Regions from separate parts of the Hydrogenophaga atypica genome, predicted to be linked through region 3. Evidence: predicted binding sites of a transcription regulator. Region 3 holds the regulator's gene; each other region holds the start of a gene.
The links. Region 3 encodes sigma-54, which starts transcription at its own class of promoters, with help from an activator protein. Its sites were predicted from a motif close to TGGCANGNAANCTGCTTT; they were not measured.
Positions count from the first base shown of each region.

Region 1: the regulator sigma-54 is predicted to act here: its motif matches at 1,897-1,914, upstream of ACFQPB_RS14605 (transglutaminase family protein).
Region 2: the regulator sigma-54 is predicted to act here: its motif matches at 2,456-2,473, upstream of cydP (cytochrome oxidase putative small subunit CydP).
Region 4: the regulator sigma-54 is predicted to act here: its motif matches at 1,816-1,833, upstream of ACFQPB_RS04960 (CmpA/NrtA family ABC transporter substrate-binding protein).

Region 1 is NZ_JBHTCA010000011.1:89,758-93,991, reverse strand. Features, by position in the region: gene ACFQPB_RS14610 (DNA internalization-related competence protein ComEC/Rec2) at 1-1,827, opposite strand, end outside; gene ACFQPB_RS14605 (transglutaminase family protein) at 1,976-4,234, shown strand, end outside.
Region 2 is NZ_JBHTCA010000027.1:28,640-32,873, forward strand. Features, by position in the region: gene ACFQPB_RS20505 (hypothetical protein) at 1-679, opposite strand, end outside; gene ACFQPB_RS20510 (c-type cytochrome) at 684-2,075, opposite strand; gene cydP (cytochrome oxidase putative small subunit CydP) at 2,492-2,665, shown strand; partial or broken gene ACFQPB_RS20520 (cytochrome d ubiquinol oxidase subunit II) at 2,703-2,828, shown strand; gene cydX (cytochrome bd-I oxidase subunit CydX) at 2,853-2,972, shown strand; gene ACFQPB_RS20530 (cyd operon YbgE family protein) at 2,969-3,259, shown strand; gene ACFQPB_RS20535 (DUF6858 family protein) at 3,299-3,688, shown strand; gene ACFQPB_RS20540 (arsenic resistance protein) at 3,711-4,234, shown strand, end outside.
Region 3 is NZ_JBHTCA010000005.1:219,440-223,673, forward strand. Features, by position in the region: gene ACFQPB_RS09965 (THUMP domain-containing class I SAM-dependent RNA methyltransferase) at 1-863, opposite strand, end outside; gene ACFQPB_RS09970 (RNA polymerase factor sigma-54) at 989-2,518, opposite strand; gene lptB (LPS export ABC transporter ATP-binding protein) at 2,521-3,297, opposite strand; gene lptA (lipopolysaccharide transport periplasmic protein LptA) at 3,294-3,935, opposite strand; gene ACFQPB_RS09985 (thiol:disulfide interchange protein DsbA/DsbL) at 4,053-4,234, opposite strand, start outside.
Region 4 is NZ_JBHTCA010000003.1:81,729-85,962, forward strand. Features, by position in the region: gene ntrB (nitrate ABC transporter permease) at 1-388, opposite strand, end outside; gene ACFQPB_RS04960 (CmpA/NrtA family ABC transporter substrate-binding protein) at 400-1,662, opposite strand; gene ACFQPB_RS04965 (nitrate- and nitrite sensing domain-containing protein) at 1,900-3,177, opposite strand; gene tsaD (tRNA (adenosine(37)-N6)-threonylcarbamoyltransferase complex transferase subunit TsaD) at 3,230-4,234, shown strand, end outside.

The DNA.
Region 1 (4,234 bases), on a different contig from region 3:
GGACGCCAGCCAACCCGCTTGTGGCTGGGCCCGCAAGACCGAATCGGCGCCGCCTGCGTGGTCGCTGTCGCGGTGGCTGATCACCAGCACATCGAGCCGTTCGCCCAGGCGCCGCAGCCAGGGCACCAGCACCCGCTCGCCCACATCCCCACCGCTGCGGTAGCGCGCGCCGGCGTCAAACAGCAGGCTGTGGTGGGCGGTCCGAACCAGTATCGCGCTGCCCTGCCCCACGTCGGGCGCCCACACATCGAACGCGCCAGCGGCAGGGCGCGCCGGCACAAAAGCCAGGGCGGGCCATGCCAACAGGGCACCGAGGCAACGCCAGGGCAACGGCACCCTCACCACGGCCAGCACCGCACCACACACACCCATCACCGCCACCGGCCACGGCGGTGCTGGCGCATGCCAAACAGCCAGCGGCCACTGGGCCATCGGTTGGAGCACCGCCGACATCACCGTCAACGCCCAGGCGGCCACGTCCCACACAGGGGCGGCCAACACGCCCAACAAAACCAGTGGCGTGACCAGCAGCGTCACCCAGGGAATGGCCAGCAAGTTGGCCAACAGCCCGACCACCGACACCTGACCAAACAACAACAGGGTGAGGGGCGCCAGCGCCAGCGTCATCACCGACTGCTCGCGCAGCATCGAGCGCAGGGCCTGCCCCGCAGAGGCCGTCTGTTGGCCCTGGGGGTTTGACACAAACAGCAGCATCACCGCCACAAAGCTGAGCCAGAAACCGGGCTGCAGGCCGGCCCACGGGTCTGCGGCCAGCACCAGCGCCAGGCACCACAACCACACCAGGGGCCACGGCCAGTCCAGCCCATGCCAGCGCAGCACCACCACCGTGGCCAGCATGAACACCGTGCGCTGAGCCGGCACACCCCAGCCCGCCAGCAGCGCATACGCTGTGGCCAACAACAGCCCACCCAACGCGGCCGCCACCGGTGTCGGCCAACGCAGCAGCAGCCCGGGCCACACCGGTGCCAGCCGCCGCCAAACCAGCCCCACGAGGCGGGTGGCCAGCCAGGCGAACAGCGTGATGTGCAGGCCAGAGATGGCCATCAGGTGGGCCACGCCGGTGTCGCGGTACACCTGCCAGTCGTCGCGGGCGATGGCCGACTGGTTGCCCACCAGCAATGCCGCGATCACACCAGCGGCGCGTGCATCCGTCACCCGCTGCACCACCGCCGATGTCAGCTCGCCGCGCCAGCGGTCGATCGGGTGGCGAGCGCTGTCGCCAACCCACTCGGGAGCGGGCACCTGGCGCCCGCTGCGCACCACACCCGTGGCACCAATGCCCTGCTCCCACAGCCACAACTCGCGGTCAAACCCGTGCGGATTGGCCAAACCATGCGGTGCACGCAACCGCACAGGCCAGCGCCACACCTGGCCGGCCTTCAACGTGTCGGGCGCGGCGGGCCAGAACAGCCGCACCCGCTTGGGCAGCTCGACGGGACGTCCGTCCAGGTCGGCCGAATCGACACGGACCACCAGCATCTGCCCATCGGGATGGCTCTGGGGCAAATCGGCCACGACCCCACGCAACCACAGCGGGCGCTCCTCCCACTGCGGCGCCAGGACATCGGCCTGCAGCGGCAGCGCACGCCACCCTGTCGTGGCAAAACCCAGCAACGCGGCACACAGAAGCGCGAGGCCGGGTTGCCACACACGCCCGCCCACGGCCGCCGCCGGCGCCACCCGCCAGGCCCAAGCGGCAACCAGAGCCACGCACAGAACCACCCCATAGGCAGCAACAGGCCACAGCTGCGGCTGCTGCCATTGCAGCGCCACCCCGATCGCCCATCCCGCCAGCCACGGCCACATGAAACGGCACTCATTCCATCAACACAGGCTGCCCCATTTGAGTGGATGGTGTCGGATGTCATGAAATGTTGGCGCGGTCCTTGCTAGTATGGCCGTGCGGCATTCTGTTCTGTGCATGCTGCTGTTCTCCCTGACGAAAGCTTATCGCATGGCCATCCACGTTGCCCTGAACCACGTCACCCACTACACCTACGACCGCCCCATCAAACTGGGGCCCCAGGTGGTGCGCTTGCGGCCGGCGCCACACAGCCGCACCAAGGTGCTGTCCTACTCGCAGCGGGTGGAGCCGACCCAGCATTTCATCAACTGGCAACAAGACCCGTTCGCCAACTACCAGGCACGCCTGGTGTTCCCGGAGTCCACGCGCGAATTCAAAGTCACGGTGGACCTGGTGGTCGAGATGGCGGTCTACAACCCCTTCGATTTTTTCCTTGAACCGCATGCTGAGGAATTCCCTTTCGCCTACTCGGCCGACCAGCTCAAGGAGCTGCAGCCCTACCTGGCCAAAGGCGAGCTCACGCCCGCGTTCAAGGCCTACCTGGCCAGTGTGGACAACAAGAAGCAGCGCACCATCGACTTCCTGGTCGGCATCAACCAGAAGCTGCAGGGCGACATCGGCTACCTGATCCGCATGGAGCCCGGTGTACAGACGCCGGAAGAAACTCTGACCAAGGCCAGCGGCTCCTGCCGCGACTCGGGCTGGCTGCTGGTGCAGTTGCTGCGCCACATGGGCCTGGCCGCGCGTTTTGTCTCGGGCTACCTGATCCAGCTCGCGCCCGACGTGAAGGCGGTGGACGGTCCCAGCGGCCCTGAGGCCGACTTCACCGACCTGCACGCCTGGTGCGAGGTCTTCCTGCCCGGTGCTGGCTGGATTGGCCTGGACCCGACCTCGGGCCTGCTGGCCGGTGAAGGCCACATCCCGCTGGCCTGCACACCGCAGCCCAGCAGCGCCGCTCCGATCGAAGGCGCGCTGGACGAATGCGAAGTGACCTTCAGCCACCACATGGGCGTGAGCCGGGTGTACGAATCGCCGCGCGTGACCCGTCCCTACACCGACGAACAATGGACCGCCATCGACGCCCTGGGCCAGCAGGTGGACAAGGAGCTGGTGGCCGGCGACGTGCGCCTGACCATGGGCGGCGAGCCCACCTTTGTGGCCACGCGCGACCGCGACGCCGCCGAGTGGAACACCGACGCCCTGGGCCCCACCAAACGCCATTACGCCACCGAGCTGTTGCACCGCCTGCGCCTGCAGTACGGCGACGGCGGCTTTCTGCACCTGGGCCAGGGCAAGTGGTACCCAGGCGAGCAGCTGCCGCGCTGGGCCTTGTCGCTGTTCTGGCGTGCCGATGGCGAGCCGATTTGGCACAACCCCGCCCTGTTTGCCGACGAACGCGAACCGGCCAAATACACCGCCGACGATGCCCGCCGTTTCAGCCAGGCGCTGGCGCGCAAGCTGGGTCTGTCCACCCAGCACATCACGCCCGGTTACGAGGACACGTTTTACTACCTGTGGCGCGAACGCCGCCTGCCGGTCAACGTGGACCCCTTTGACGCCAAGCTGGACGACGAGATGGAGCGCCAGCGCCTGCGCCGCGTGTTTGGCCAAGGGCTGGAGGCGGTGGTGGGCTACGTGTTGCCGCTGCAGGCCCACGCCATGCCCGGCCCCAACGCCGCCAAGGGCGTGCGCACCCTGGGACTGGGCGGCACCCGCTGGACCACCGGCCCCTGGTTTTTCCGCGACGAGCGCATGTACCTCATGCCGGGCGACTCGCCCATGGGCTACCGCCTGCCGCTGGACTCGCTGCCCTGGGTCAGCAAGGCCGACTACCCCTACCTGATCGAACAAGACCCACTGGGCCAGCGCGACGCCTTGCCCGAGGGCAGCGCCTTCAAGCGCCAGTACGCGCCGCACCAGATCGGCGGCGGTTTCGCCGAAGGCGGCGTGGTCTCCATGCAGAACGCCGAGTTCGGTGTGCACAGCGACGACGGCACACCCGCCTGGCAAGGCGACCCCAGCGGCCAGGGCGTGCCCGGGGCCGCACCCGCCCAGCCCATGAGCACACGCTACCCGGCACGTGGCGAATCGGCCGCGTGGCTGACCCGCACCGCGTTGTGCATCGAAGCCCGCGACCCACAACGCGCCAACGGCCCCAAAGCCGAAGCCAGCGTGGGAGGCAAAAGCAGCCACCTCTACATCTTCATGCCGCCGCTGGCGCGTCTGGAGGACTACCTGGATCTGCTTGCCGCCATCGAGGCCACGGCCGAGAAGCTGGGCGTGCAGGTGGTGCTGGAAGGCTACCCGCCACCGCGCGACCCGCGTCTGAAAATGCTGCAGGTCACGCCCGACCCCGGCGTGGTCGAGGTCAACATCCACCCCGCCCACAACTGGGGCGAGCTGGTGGAG
Region 2 (4,234 bases), on a different contig from region 3:
CCAGGTAGACGGCATCGGCCTCGTTGCCGCCTTGCAGGTAGCGGCGGTAGCCGTAGAGCCAGGCACCTGTGACCGGGGCCGACAACGCGATGAAGAACAGGAAACGCGGCAGATGCCAGTAGTGCAGTTCGCGCCCGGCCGGGTTCACCACGCCTTGCGGCGCGTACCAGGCCATCCACTCTTCGGGGAAAAGCATCTGGTTGGTCAGGCTGTGCACGATGAAGCCCACGGCCAGCAGCAGCGCCAGGGACAACACCATCCACACGCCGCCCTTGCCACCATCTGCCACGATGTCGTGGTTCTGCCAGTAGAAGATGTACATGGCGATGTAGCCCAGGATCAGCAGCACGATAAAGCCGATCACCCACCAGGCCGAGAGCACGTTGGAGGTGTACCAGAACGGGTCGTACACGACCTGCACAAACAGCAGCGGTGCCACACCGATCACGATGGCGACCGAGACCGCGATCTTGGCGGTGACCAGCATGGCCTGGGCCAGGCGGCGCCAGTGTTGGCTGGCGCTGAAGGCGCCGCGCAGCGTGAGCGTGGCAGCGCCCAGCATGACCTGCACAGCCGCCATGTGTAGCGCGAAGGTGAGCACACCCAGCACCAGGAACACCAGCGGGTGCGAGGGCACACCGGCTTGGTCGCGCAGCGCATAAAGCATTTCAGGGGTCATGTTCTTACTCCTTGACCACGGTAGCACTGGCCGGGGCTTGCGCCGTGGCTGTGGTGGCTGCGGGTTGCAGCGTGAGGATGAAGCTCGCCAGGGCGCGGGCTTCTTCGTCGTTGAACGGAATTTGCGGCATGTACAGCGTGTTGCCGCCCGAGAGCGCGGCCTGCAGGTACTCGGCCACGTCGGCTTCGGTGTGGTCGCCTGGGAAGTAGTTGCGCAGCGGGCGCATGCCGGTGGCCGACAGCGAGTGGCAGTTGGAGCAGGTGTTGAGCGCCAGCAGGCGACCGGCCTCGACGCGGTTGCCGTCGTTGATGGCGCGCAGCGCCTCGGGCACGAACACCAGGGTCTTCATGAAACCGTGGGCTTCGATCTTGGGAATGTCGGACTGCACGCCCATGCCCGGCACGTCGCGCCCGATCACCTGGTTGGAGTACACGTACTGCCCGGCCACCCAGGGCTTGCGGATCGATTCGCGCGCCACCTCTTCAGGCCAGAGGCCAAAGACCAGCATCACCACCGTCATGACCGCCGCCACGCTGGTGACCAGCGCGCGCGGCTGCACCAGCGTGAGGACGAAATAGGCCAACATGCCGGCCACCACCGCCATGAGCGCGGTAGGGAAGTAATCCGGCAGGCGGTTTTGCAACACCACGTCGGCCGACTCGGGCAGAGTGGCGAGGTACCACTGCAGCATGCCAGCACCGGCCAATGTGGCGACGATGCCTAGCCAGGCCAGCTTGGCCGCGATGCTCTTCTTGAGCGCGAGATCCTTGAACTGGCCGGCCACGATGCCGCCGACCACCGCCGTCATGGCGAACATGAAGGCGCTGCGCATGCCCAGCTGGGCGAAGGTGTTGGGGCCGTAGAAAGCATTGAGCACGCCGCCGGTCTCGGTCCACTCGGCCTTGCCGGGCCACATCATGAAGCTGAGGATGCCCACGATGACCAGCATGGTGGTGTAGGAGGTCAGGCCAAAGATCAGCGCGATGCGCGTGTGCGTCTTCACATCGACCTTGCCCACCAGGTAGATCAGCATGTAGACGCCCACCACCTCGATCACGAAGAACACCCATTCGGTGGCCCACATCCAGACAAAGCTGTGGATCAGCGCCGAAATGCCGCGCGGGCTGGCCACCGTGGTGGAGTACCAGATGCCCGGACCGGTGATGGAGCCCAGCACGTAGCTGAACACCAGCAGGAACAGGCCGTAGCGCTTGATGAATTCCAGCAGCTCGGGTTTGTTGTGGCGGTGCGCGTGGTTGGCCAGCCAGGCGAAAAAAATGGCCGCGCCGACCGAGGTGTGTGAAAACAGCACGTGGATCGTGGCGATGAAGCCAACGATCCAACCGCTGCCAACCCCCGGTTCAAACCAGGTGGGGTACAGACCGATCATGTCCATGGGTGAAATGTCTCCTGCCGGGCCGGAAGCCCCGTTCCCCGGCCAGGGAATGCTGGCAGGGTTTGCGACAACATTTACAAGAAGCGTGCCAGCCCACATCACTGCGAAATGCCATAAAAAAACAAGCACTTACGCGCCTTGTGCGCCGGTGAAGCACTGTCGTGGACTGCCTTTGGCAGTCATGGCTGCCGTCTATGACTGCCACGGAGCCACGCGGTACCGTCAGGCCTGAGCTTCGCTGCCTTCCATGCGCTGCCGTGATTGAAGAATTGACGAAAATGGCTGCCAAAAGTGGCGGTTTGGCGGGCTGCCAGTCTCTTTGATCAGAGCGAATCTGATTAAGTGGTTGATTTGATGGAGGTTTTCAGGGCTTCTTGGGCTGGCACGGATATTGGTTAGACAAGGGCCGTTGTGCCATGAACACCCGAGACCAAGCCCTGCTCCGCAAGCTCATCTGGACCGTGCTGATCAAGCTGATCGCGCTGTCGGCCCTGTGGTGGGTGTTTGTGCGCGACGCGCAAGTGGCCGTGGACGAGGGTGCCGCGGCCCGGCAATTGCTGGCGCCCAGCGTCAGCGCCACCCAGGAGTAATCACGTGATTTCGGATCAACTGGTCGATCTCTCAAGGCTGCAGTTCGCGGCCACGCTCATCTTCATGCCGCTGATCGTGCTCTACACGTCATGGGCCTACCGGGTCATGCGGGGCAAGGTCACCGCCGCCTACATCCGCGAAAACGAACACGGGGCGTATTGAGCCTCAACCAACAAGGAGTCCAACATGTGGTATTTCGCCTGGGTTCTCGGCATCGGCTTTGCGGTGCTGCTGGCCATCCTCAACGCCATGTGGGGCGAGACAGAAATGGAACGCCAGCGCCAGCGCGCTGACGGCCCCCGATGAACACCGAGGCGCCTGCTGCGCCTGCTGCGCCAGCCAGCCTGCACCTGCCCAGTCTGGTGGCCGCGGTGCTGATCATGGTCATTGGCAGCGTGTACCCGTTGCTGTTTGCCGACGCGCAAGGGCGGGCCGACCACAGCCTGGCCACGGCCTTGTTCTGGGCCATGAGCGCTGGCTTGGTGCGGGGCGTGGGTTTTGTGCCCCGCTTCTGGCTCTGGCGTGGGCTGTTTTCCGGCTGGGCCGTGCTGGTCGCGCTGGCCCTGGCTGCCTGGCTGCGCTGGGGTGTTTGAGCCCTTCCAAACAAACGAATTCAAACCGAGAGATTCACCATGAAACAACTTCACTTCCAGGAAAAGTACCCGCTCACCGTCTTGGACATCGCCAAGACCGAGACCCAGCACACCAGCGTGGCCGACATCGTCGATCACTTCAAAGCCTGCATTGCCAGCACCCCGCGCGTGAGCTACATCGGCACGTTTGACCACCACGCCCACACCCAGGCCATCGGTGGTGACATCGCGCCCGATATCGTGGCCGCCACCAATGTGCTGTTCTGCTTTGGCCATGCCTTGCCCAACCCCCAGGTGCTGGCGGTGCGTCCGCGCAGCATCGGTGTTGCAGACCTGGGCGACAAGTTTGTGGTCAGCTTCATGGACGCGCCCATGAAGCCGGCCAACGACGCCATGCAGTCCTGGGCGCTCGCACTGAAGAACGCCTGACCGGCGCGCCAGGGAGCACACCATGTGGAACGTCCTCAACTGGCTGCAAAAGCACCTGGTCTGGAGCATCCCGCTGGCCATGCTGGCGGGGCTGGGTTTCGGCCAGGTGGCCGACCCCGGCTTCCTGCGCAGGGCCATCCTGCCCCTGACCTTCCTCATGGTCTATCCCATGATGGTGACGATGAACGTGAAGGAGTTGCTCAAGCCGGGGGGTGGTACGTTGCAAGGCACGACGCTGGCCATCAACTTCATCCTCATGCCCGCCATCGGCTACGCGGCCGGCCTGCTGTTCTTTGCCGACCAGCCCATGGTGCGGCTGGCACTGCTGCTCACCGCACTGCTGCCCACCTCGGGCATGACCATTTCATGGACCGGCTTCGCCAAAGGCAACGTGCCCGCGGCGGTGAAGATGACCGTGGTCGGCCTGATTGCCGGTTCGCTGCTCGCGCCGGTCTACCTCAAGGCACTGCTGGGCACTGTGATCGAGATCGCGGTGCTGCAGGTGTTCCTGCAGATCGCCCTCATCGTGTTCCTGCCGCTGGGGCT
Region 3 (4,234 bases):
ACGCCAGCGCGCTGCGCGTTGCGCTGCGCGAAGTCCACCATGCGGAAGGCCACGTCGCTGCCAAAGATGAAGGGCTTTTGCCCTTCGGGCCAGGGCTTTTGTGCGGCCTGTGCCTGGGCCTTGATGCCCTGCCACACGTGAGACTGGAAGGGCAGCAGTTTTTCGAAGGCAAAGCGGCGTGTGCTGCCGGGCGCGATGTTCAGCGCCATCTGCGCGGCCTCGATGAGCACGGTGCCGCTGCCGCAGCAGGGGTCGTACAGGGGCAGGGCGGCGCCCTGGCTGCCGTCCCAGCCGGTGGCCGCGATCATGGCGGCGGCCAGGGTTTCTTTCAGCGGCGCGTCGCCTTTGTCCTCGCGCCAGCCGCGTTTGAACAGCGGCTCGCCCGAGGTGTCGATGTAGACGGAGCACTGGCCTTCGGTCAGGTGGGCAAACACCCGCACATCGGGCCAGGTGGTGTCGATGCTGGGGCGTTCGCCGGTTTTGTGGCGCAGGCGGTCGCAGACCGCGTCCTTCACCCGCAGGGCGGCAAAGTTCAGGCTCTTGAGCGGGCTGTGTTGCGCGGTGATCTCCACCTTGAGCGTGTGCCGGGGCGTCATCCAGATTTCCCAGGCCACACCGCAGGCGATCTCGTAGATGTCGTCTTCGCTGCGGTACGGCTCGTAGGCCAGCTCCACCAACACGCGCTGCGCCAGGCGGCTGTGCAGGTTGAGCAGCATGGCGTCGCGCCAGCTGGCCTTGAGCAACACACCGCCGCGCGAGCGTGACATGTCGCCATCGGCCACGCCCACGATGCGCTTGACCTCAGCGGCCAGAAAGTCCTCCACGCCAGCGGCGCAGGGCAGGAAAAGGGTGAGTTGGTTCATGGTGATGACGGAATGACCTCGTGGCTGCGCCACTGGTAGGACGGCGCGTTGCGCCATGACGGGACCCATTCATGCGGCGAGAGCCACGTCATGGCTGGCGCGGGCGCCGCCGTCATTGTGTCATTTCAACGTTTGCGCAAGTTGGCCGGTGCGATACGAAGGGCTTCGCGGTACTTGGCCACCGTGCGGCGTGCACACTCAATGCCTTGTTCCTTGAGCATTTCCGACAGCTGGTTGTCCGACAGCGGCTTGGCCACATCTTCAGACGCCACAAACTGTTTGATCAGCGCGCGCACGGCGGTGCTCGACGCGTTGCCGCCGGTCTCCGTCCCCAGGCTGGAGCCGAAGAAGTACTTGAGCTCGTAGGTGCCAAAAGGCGTGGCCATGTACTTGGCGGTGGTCACGCGGCTGATGGTGGATTCGTGCAGGCCCAGCTCATCGGCGATCTCGCGCAGCACCAGCGGGCGCATGGCCAGCTCGCCGTGCATGAAGAAGTTGCGCTGGCGCTCGACGATGGCGCTGGAGACCCGCAGGATGGTGTCGAAGCGCTGCTGGATGTTCTTGATGAACCAGCGCGCCTCCTGCAGCCGCTGCTGCATGCTGGCCGCACCTTCGCCCTTGTCGCCGCGCCCTTGTCGCAGCGCGTTGGCGTAGATGTCGTGCACCCGCAGGCGTGGCATCACGTCGGGGTTGAGCTGCACCTTGAAGCCGCGCCCCGCCTTGGTGACGATGACGTCGGGCACCACGGTGTTGCGTTCCACGTTGGCGAAGCGCCGGCCCGGCTTGGGCTCCAACCGGCTGATCAGCGCCAGGCCCTCGCGCACCACGGCCTCGTCCAGGTGGCAGGCGGCGGCCAGGCGTTTGGCGTCGCGCCGCGCCAGCAGGTCCAGCGGCTGCGCGCACATGGCCAGCGCGGCCTGGGCGGCGGGGCTGTTGCGCAGCTCTTCGATTTGCAGCCGCAGGCATTCGGCCAGATCGCGCGCACCCACACCAGCCGGGTCCATGTTCTGCAGCCAGTGCAGCGCCAGGTTCAGGGCCTGTTCGGTGGCTTCACGGGCCTCCCAGTCGTCGCCAGCCAGCGCGGCGGCGAGGTCGGTGATGGGCTCGTCTAGGTAGCCGTCGTCGTTGAGCGATTCGATCAGGAAGTACAGCGCCGCGCGCTCCTCTTCATTGAGCCGCAGGCCCAGGGCCTGCTGGTGCAGGTGGGCCTGCAGGCTGATGTGTTCGCTGGCCAGCTCGGCGGCGCTGGCGGTTTCATCGTCGGCGTTGTTGCGGTTGCGCGGCGCGGCCTCGCCGCCCCATTCGCCGTCGTCGGGCGTGAAGGACACGGTGCCATCACCGTCCCAGTCGGGCTCGCTGCTGCCCACCTCTTCGCTGAAGTCGTCGCTTTCGCTGCTGGTGGTCGCCGGGCCGCTGTCCGCGCTCCATTCGCTCACCTGGTCGCCGGTGCTGACCGGCGCGTTTTCGGCATCCACCCCAAACGCCTCGCGCTCGGCCACCTCCTCGCTGCGCTCCAGGAAGGGGTTCTCGTCGAGCATCTGCTCGACCTCCTGCGCCATCTCCAGCGTGGAGAGCTGCAGCAGCCGGATGGACTGCTGCAGTTGCGGGGTCAGCGACAGATGCTGGGAAACACGAAGCGAAAGGCTTTGCTTCATGTTCACATTCGAAAATGCTCGCCGAGGTACACCCTTCGCACATCTGCGTTTTCGACGATCTCCGAAGGCGTGCCCCGGGCCAGCACGCGGCCCTCGTTGATGATGTAGGCGTGGTCGCAGATGCCCAGCGTTTCGCGCACGTTGTGGTCGGTGATGAGCACGCCGATGCCACGCGACTTGAGGAAGCCGATGATGCGCTGGATCTCGATGACGGCAATCGGGTCGATGCCGGCAAAGGGCTCGTCGAGCAGGATGAAGCGCGGGTTGCTCGCCAGTGCTCGGGCGATTTCGACCCGGCGCCGTTCGCCGCCCGACAAGGCGGGTGCCGGCGACGAGCGCAGGTGCGACACGTGCAGGTCTTCCAGCAGTTGCGTCAGGCGTTCGTCCAGGGCTTTGGCGGTGTAGGGCTTGCCGGTGGCGGGGTCGTCCTGCAGCTCCAGCACGGCACGCACGTTGTCTTCCACGCTGAGCTTGCGAAAAATCGAGGCTTCCTGCGGCAGGTAGCCCAGGCCCAGGCGTGCCCGGCGGTGGATGGGCAGGCGTTCGACGGCCTGGCCGTCGAGCGTGATCTGCCCCGCATCGGCCCGCACCAGGCCCACGATCATGTAGAACGATGTGGTTTTGCCGGCACCGTTGGGGCCCAGCAGGCCCACCACTTCGCCTTCTTCCACCGCCAGCGACACGTCCTTGACCACCTTGCGGCTGCCATAGGCCTTTTGCAGGCCACTGGCTTCCAGCCGGCGTTTGGGCGCCAGCGGTGCAGCTGTGTGCGCGCTCACTGCTTGCCTGGCCCCATGCTGGGGCTGGGTTTGAGCACGGGAGCGGGGCTGTTTGCCGGGGCGGTGGCGCTGGCGTCGGCCTTGGGCACCGGGGTCAGCATGGCGCGCACGCGCCCGCCGGGGTTGTTGGGGGTGGCGGCCGTGGTGGCTGTGCCACCGTCCACCGTGAACACGTCGGCCCCGTTGTCGTAGACGATGGTGTTGCCAGCCGTTTCGTCGTTCAGGTTGCTGCCCCGGTAGCGGCGCAGCACGGCGCGGCCGATGAATTTCACCGTGTCGGCCTGGCTGTTGTATTCGATGCGGTCGGCCACGCCCTCGATGTGTTCATCGACCACATCGCGCTTCTGGCGGAAGAAGGCCTGTTGCTGCGCGTTGCCCAGCACGATGCCGAACTGCTGGCCCTGAGCGCCTTGGCGCACCTCGATTTGTTGGCCCCGGATGAGGATGCTGCCTTTGGTCACCACCACGTTGCCGGTGAACACGCTGGTTTGGCGGCCGTCCTCGTGGCGCAAGGCGTCGGCCTCCACGTTCATGGGTTTGTCGCGGTCGGCCTTCTCGGCCCAGGCTGCCACACCGGCGCACGCGGCCAAGGTCAGCAGCATGGCCTGGCAGAGGTGGGTCAGGGTCGGGAACGGCATGTTGGGTAGGGCATGGAAATTGCATGGCATTGTAAGCCGGTGCTTTCCGACCCCAGCCGGGGCGCGGGCACAAAAAAGCCCGCCGGAAGAGGGCGGGCCTGGAGCAGGGCCTGTGGCTCAGCCCTTGCGCGACTGTGCGATCAGGTGGTCGGCCACCAGCAGCGAGCGCGGCAGCGTCTGCGCCAACGAACCCGAGGTGAAGTATTTGCCGGCGATGCCCAAAGACGGCACGCCGTCCACCTGGTAGGCGTCTTGCAACTGGGTGGCGCGGCGGGCTTTGCCGGCCACGCCGAAGGCGT
Region 4 (4,234 bases), on a different contig from region 3:
AACCCACGGGGATGCCCACCAGTGCGGCCAGGCCGAAGCCCACGGCCACGCGCTGCAGCGACGAGAGCACGTTCCAGCCTATCCCCTGGTCGTTGGGGCCGTTGCGGTAGAAGGGGTCGCTGAACAGCTTGACGGCGGCCTCCCAGGTGGCGGCGGGCGAGGGGATGCTGCTGCCGGTGGACACCGACACCAGGGCCCAGATGCCGACCAGCAGGCCCAAACCAAAGATCGGCGGCAACACGCGCAGCCACATGCCGCGCCAGTCGAAGGGTGGTCGGCTGGGGGCGGCTGGGGCCACCTTGGCGAGGGGCCGTTCGGGGGCAGAAGGGGCGGTGCTGGGGTTCATGGAACTCGCATCCAGGGGGGCGTGAAACACGGCGCTGACCATGGTGGGCTCCTTCAAACCTTGACCTTGAAACTGTCGGCGTACTTGGCCGGGTCTTTGCCGTCCCACACCACACCGTCAACGAGCTTGTGCGAGCGCATCTCGCTCTTGGGCAGGCTGACCTTGGCGGCGCTGGCGGCCTGCTTGTAGATGTCGATGCGGTTGATGGACTTGGCCACGCCCAGGTAGTCGGGGTGGTCCTTCATCAGGCCCCAGCGCTTGTGCTGGGTGAGGAACCACATGCCGTCGCTCAGGTAGGGGAAGTTGGCCGCGCCGTCGTTGAAAAACTTCATGTGGTTGGGGTCGTCCCAGGTCTTCCCCAGGCCGTTCTGGTAGCGGCCCAGGATGCGCTGGTTGATGGCGTCCACGCTGGTGTTCACGTAGGCTCGGTCGGCGATGGTCTCGGCCATCTTGAGCTTGTTCTGCAGACCGGCATCGATCCACTTGCCGGCCTCCAGAATGGCGGCCGTCACAGCGCGTGCGGTGTTGGGGTATTTCTGCACCCATTCCGAGGTGGTGCCCAGCACCTTTTCCGGGTGCTCGGGCCAGATGTCCTGCGTGGTGGTGCCCGTGATGCCGATGCCGTCCATGATGGCGCGGTGGTTCCAGGGCTCGCCCACGCAGAAGCCGTCCATGTTGCCCACGCGCATGTTGGCCACCATCTGCGGTGGCGGCACGGTGATGACTTTGGCATCCTTCATAGGGTTGATGCCGTGCGCCGCCAACCAGTAGTACAGCCACATGGCATGGGTGCCGGTGGGGAAGGTCTGGGCGAAGGTGTATTCGCGTTTGTCGGTGGCCATCAGTTTGGCCAGGCTGGCACCGTCCACGGCGCCTTTGTCCGCCAGCTTCTTGCTCAGGGTGATGGCCTGGCCGTTCTGGTTCAGGTTCATCAGCACCGCCATGTCCTTCTTGGGGCCGGCCGTGCCCAGGTGCACCCCGTACACCAGGCCGTACAACACGTGGGCCAGGTCCAGCTCGCCGTTGACCAGCTTGTCGCGCACACCGGGCCAGCTCGCCTCTTTGGTGGGGATGATCTTGACGCCGTACTTCTGGTCGATGCCCAGCACCGAGGCCATGACCACGCTGGCGCAGTCGGTCAGCGGGATGAAGCCGATCTTGACATCTTTCTTTTCGGGTGCATCCGACCCGGCGGCCCACACGCCGTGGTGGCCCAGCGTGCTGAACAGGGCGGTGCCGACGGCGGCGGTCTTGAGGAAGTCGCGGCGGGAGGCTGTGTCGGTGTGTGCGACAGCGGGTGTGACGGGTGTGTCCATGTTCAACTCCTATAGGCCAACAAAAATGCGGTTCCAGAAAGCACAACGGCGTCCGTCTCGGAGCGCGGGTTGCGCTGCGAATACGGACGCCGTTGTCCTGTGTCTGGCTGACGGTTGGCACCCACCGCCCTTGGTGGGTGCCTCGTCAACTGTTAAGCAGTTTGTGTGCCAGCTGGTTTTGCCCCTTGCGCTGGACGGGATGTGGCTGTTTGTGCACCGACACGGGGCACAAGCACGTTATTTGTGCGTTGCAGCATCCGTGCGTGGGTGCACGGTGCCCGTGGTCAGATCGGCCAGTGCCAGCACAGCTTCGGCCACGTCCACCAGGCGGCGGTTCTGGTTCATTGCAAGCTGGCGCAGCGTCTTGTGGGCCTGGGCCTCGCTCAACTGGCGCTGTGCCATCAGCAGGCCCTTGGCGCGTTCCACCAGCTTGCGTTCGTTCAGGCTGGCGCGGGTGGTGTCCAGCTCGGCCGACATGGCCTGTAGCCGCTGAGCCTGGGCTTGCACCAGCTCCAGCACCGAGTGCTGCAGCTGCGTCCCCAGGGGCAAGCCCGGCGACGGCGAGCCGTCTGGTGTGGCATCAAAAAAGTCCAACCCGGCAGGGAGCACGCTGGTGGGTACCTGATCAAGCGCCTGCAGCTCCTGCACCAGGTGTTCGCGGCGCTGGTGGCACACGGCGCGCAGGTCTTTGCTGAGGTGGTCTTCCACCGCTTTCATGGCCTCCATGCGTTCGGTGCAGGTGTCGAACCAGCGTTGGCTCAGCTCCGGGTTGAGTGCGCCGCCCGCGACCGTGGCGCACAGCATGCGGCGCATGCGTTCCAGCGCGGCTCGGGTGTTGGGATCGTCGCTGCGCTGCCACAGCGCAACGGCCTCGCCCGGTGCGAACTGCGCAAACACCTCCAGCGCACGTTCTTGCGACTCGATCAGGTATGCCAGCCGCTGCTGCCCGGCGTCGTCGGCGTGGCCGCTGGCAAACAGGGCGCTGCCGGTGGCGCGTTCCTGGCCGGCCAGTTCCTTGCTTTGCATGAAGTTGAAAAAACCCACCAGCAGACGCGAAATGGCCGGGTCGCTGGCGGTGTCGGCCGCTTCGAAGATCACCGCCAGCAGGCCAGCGATGAGCCGCGTGTAGGCGGCGGTGGCCTGCGCAGGCAGCCACGCACCGCGCGCCACCTGCTGGCGCAGGGCCGGCAGCGCAGCCAGGCCGTGCAGCACATAGGCGATGCGCGCAAACAGCCGCGCGCCCTGGCGCAACTGCGTGGCCTGGGTGTCCAGCTGGTCAAAGTGCTGGCGCAACGCATGTTCGGCGTGTGCCGTCTGCGCCACCTGCGCCAAACGCTCGGCACCAAAACGCTGCCCGGCCGAACCCAGGTACAGGTTGCTCATGCCACGCTCGCGCTGCAGCTCGTGCACCAGACGTGCGCTCGCATCCACCAATTCGGCGGTGAGCGTGAGTTGCTGCAACTCGCCGATTTCGCAGCATTTGGCGGCGAGCAGGAAATGGAGTCCGGATTTCATGTCCCCGTGGCGGCAGCAATATCCGTGCCCTCGGGGCTTTTACACTGGGACCATGTTGATCCTCGGAATCGAATCTTCTTGCGACGAAACCGGCGTGGCGCTGGTGGACGCGTCTGCCGCCGCCACGCAGGCCGGTGTGCCGCGCCTGCTGGCGCACGCCTTGCACAGCCAGATCGCCATGCACCAGGCCTATGGTGGCGTGGTGCCCGAGCTGGCCAGCCGCGACCACATCCGCCGGGTGTTGCCATTGAGCACCGAGGTGCTGACCCGCGCTGGGCGCACGCTGGCTGAGGTGGGCCTGGTGGCCTTCACCCGGGGCCCCGGCCTGGCCGGCGCTTTGCTGGTGGGGGCGGGGGTGGCGGTGGCCATGGGGGCCGCGCTGGGCAAGCCGGTGCTGGGCATTCACCACCTGGAAGGGCATTTGCTCTCGCCTTTTCTGAGCGCCGATCCGCCCGAGTTTCCGTTTGTGGCCTTGCTGGTGTCGGGCGGTCACACGCAGCTCATGCGGGTGGATGGCGTGGGGCGCTACGAACTGCTGGGTGAGACCATCGACGACGCGGCCGGTGAGGCTTTCGACAAATCGGCCAAGCTGCTCGGGCTGGGCTATCCCGGCGGGCCGGCGCTGTCGCGCCTGGCCGGGCAGGGCGACGCGACGGCGCACAAGTTGCCGCGCCCGCTGCTGCACAGTGGCGATCTGGATTTTTCGTTCGCAGGCCTCAAAACGGCTGTGCTGACCACGGTCAAGAAACAACTGGCGCAGCACGATGTGGGCACGGTGGCGCAACTGCCACCCCAGGTGGTGGCCGACGTGGCCGCGTCCACCCAGGCGGCCATTGTGGAGGTGCTGGTGAAGAAGGCACTGCGGGCGGTGGCCGACAGTGGCCTCCAGCGGCTGGTGGTGGCGGGTGGTGTGGGGGCCAACAGCTTGTTGCGCCAGCAACTGAATGCCGGTTGTGCCGCGCGTGGTGTGCGGGTGCACTACCCCGAGCTGGACCTGTGTACCGACAACGGCGCCATGATCGCCCTGGCCGCCGGCATGCGGGTGCAGGCGGGCTTG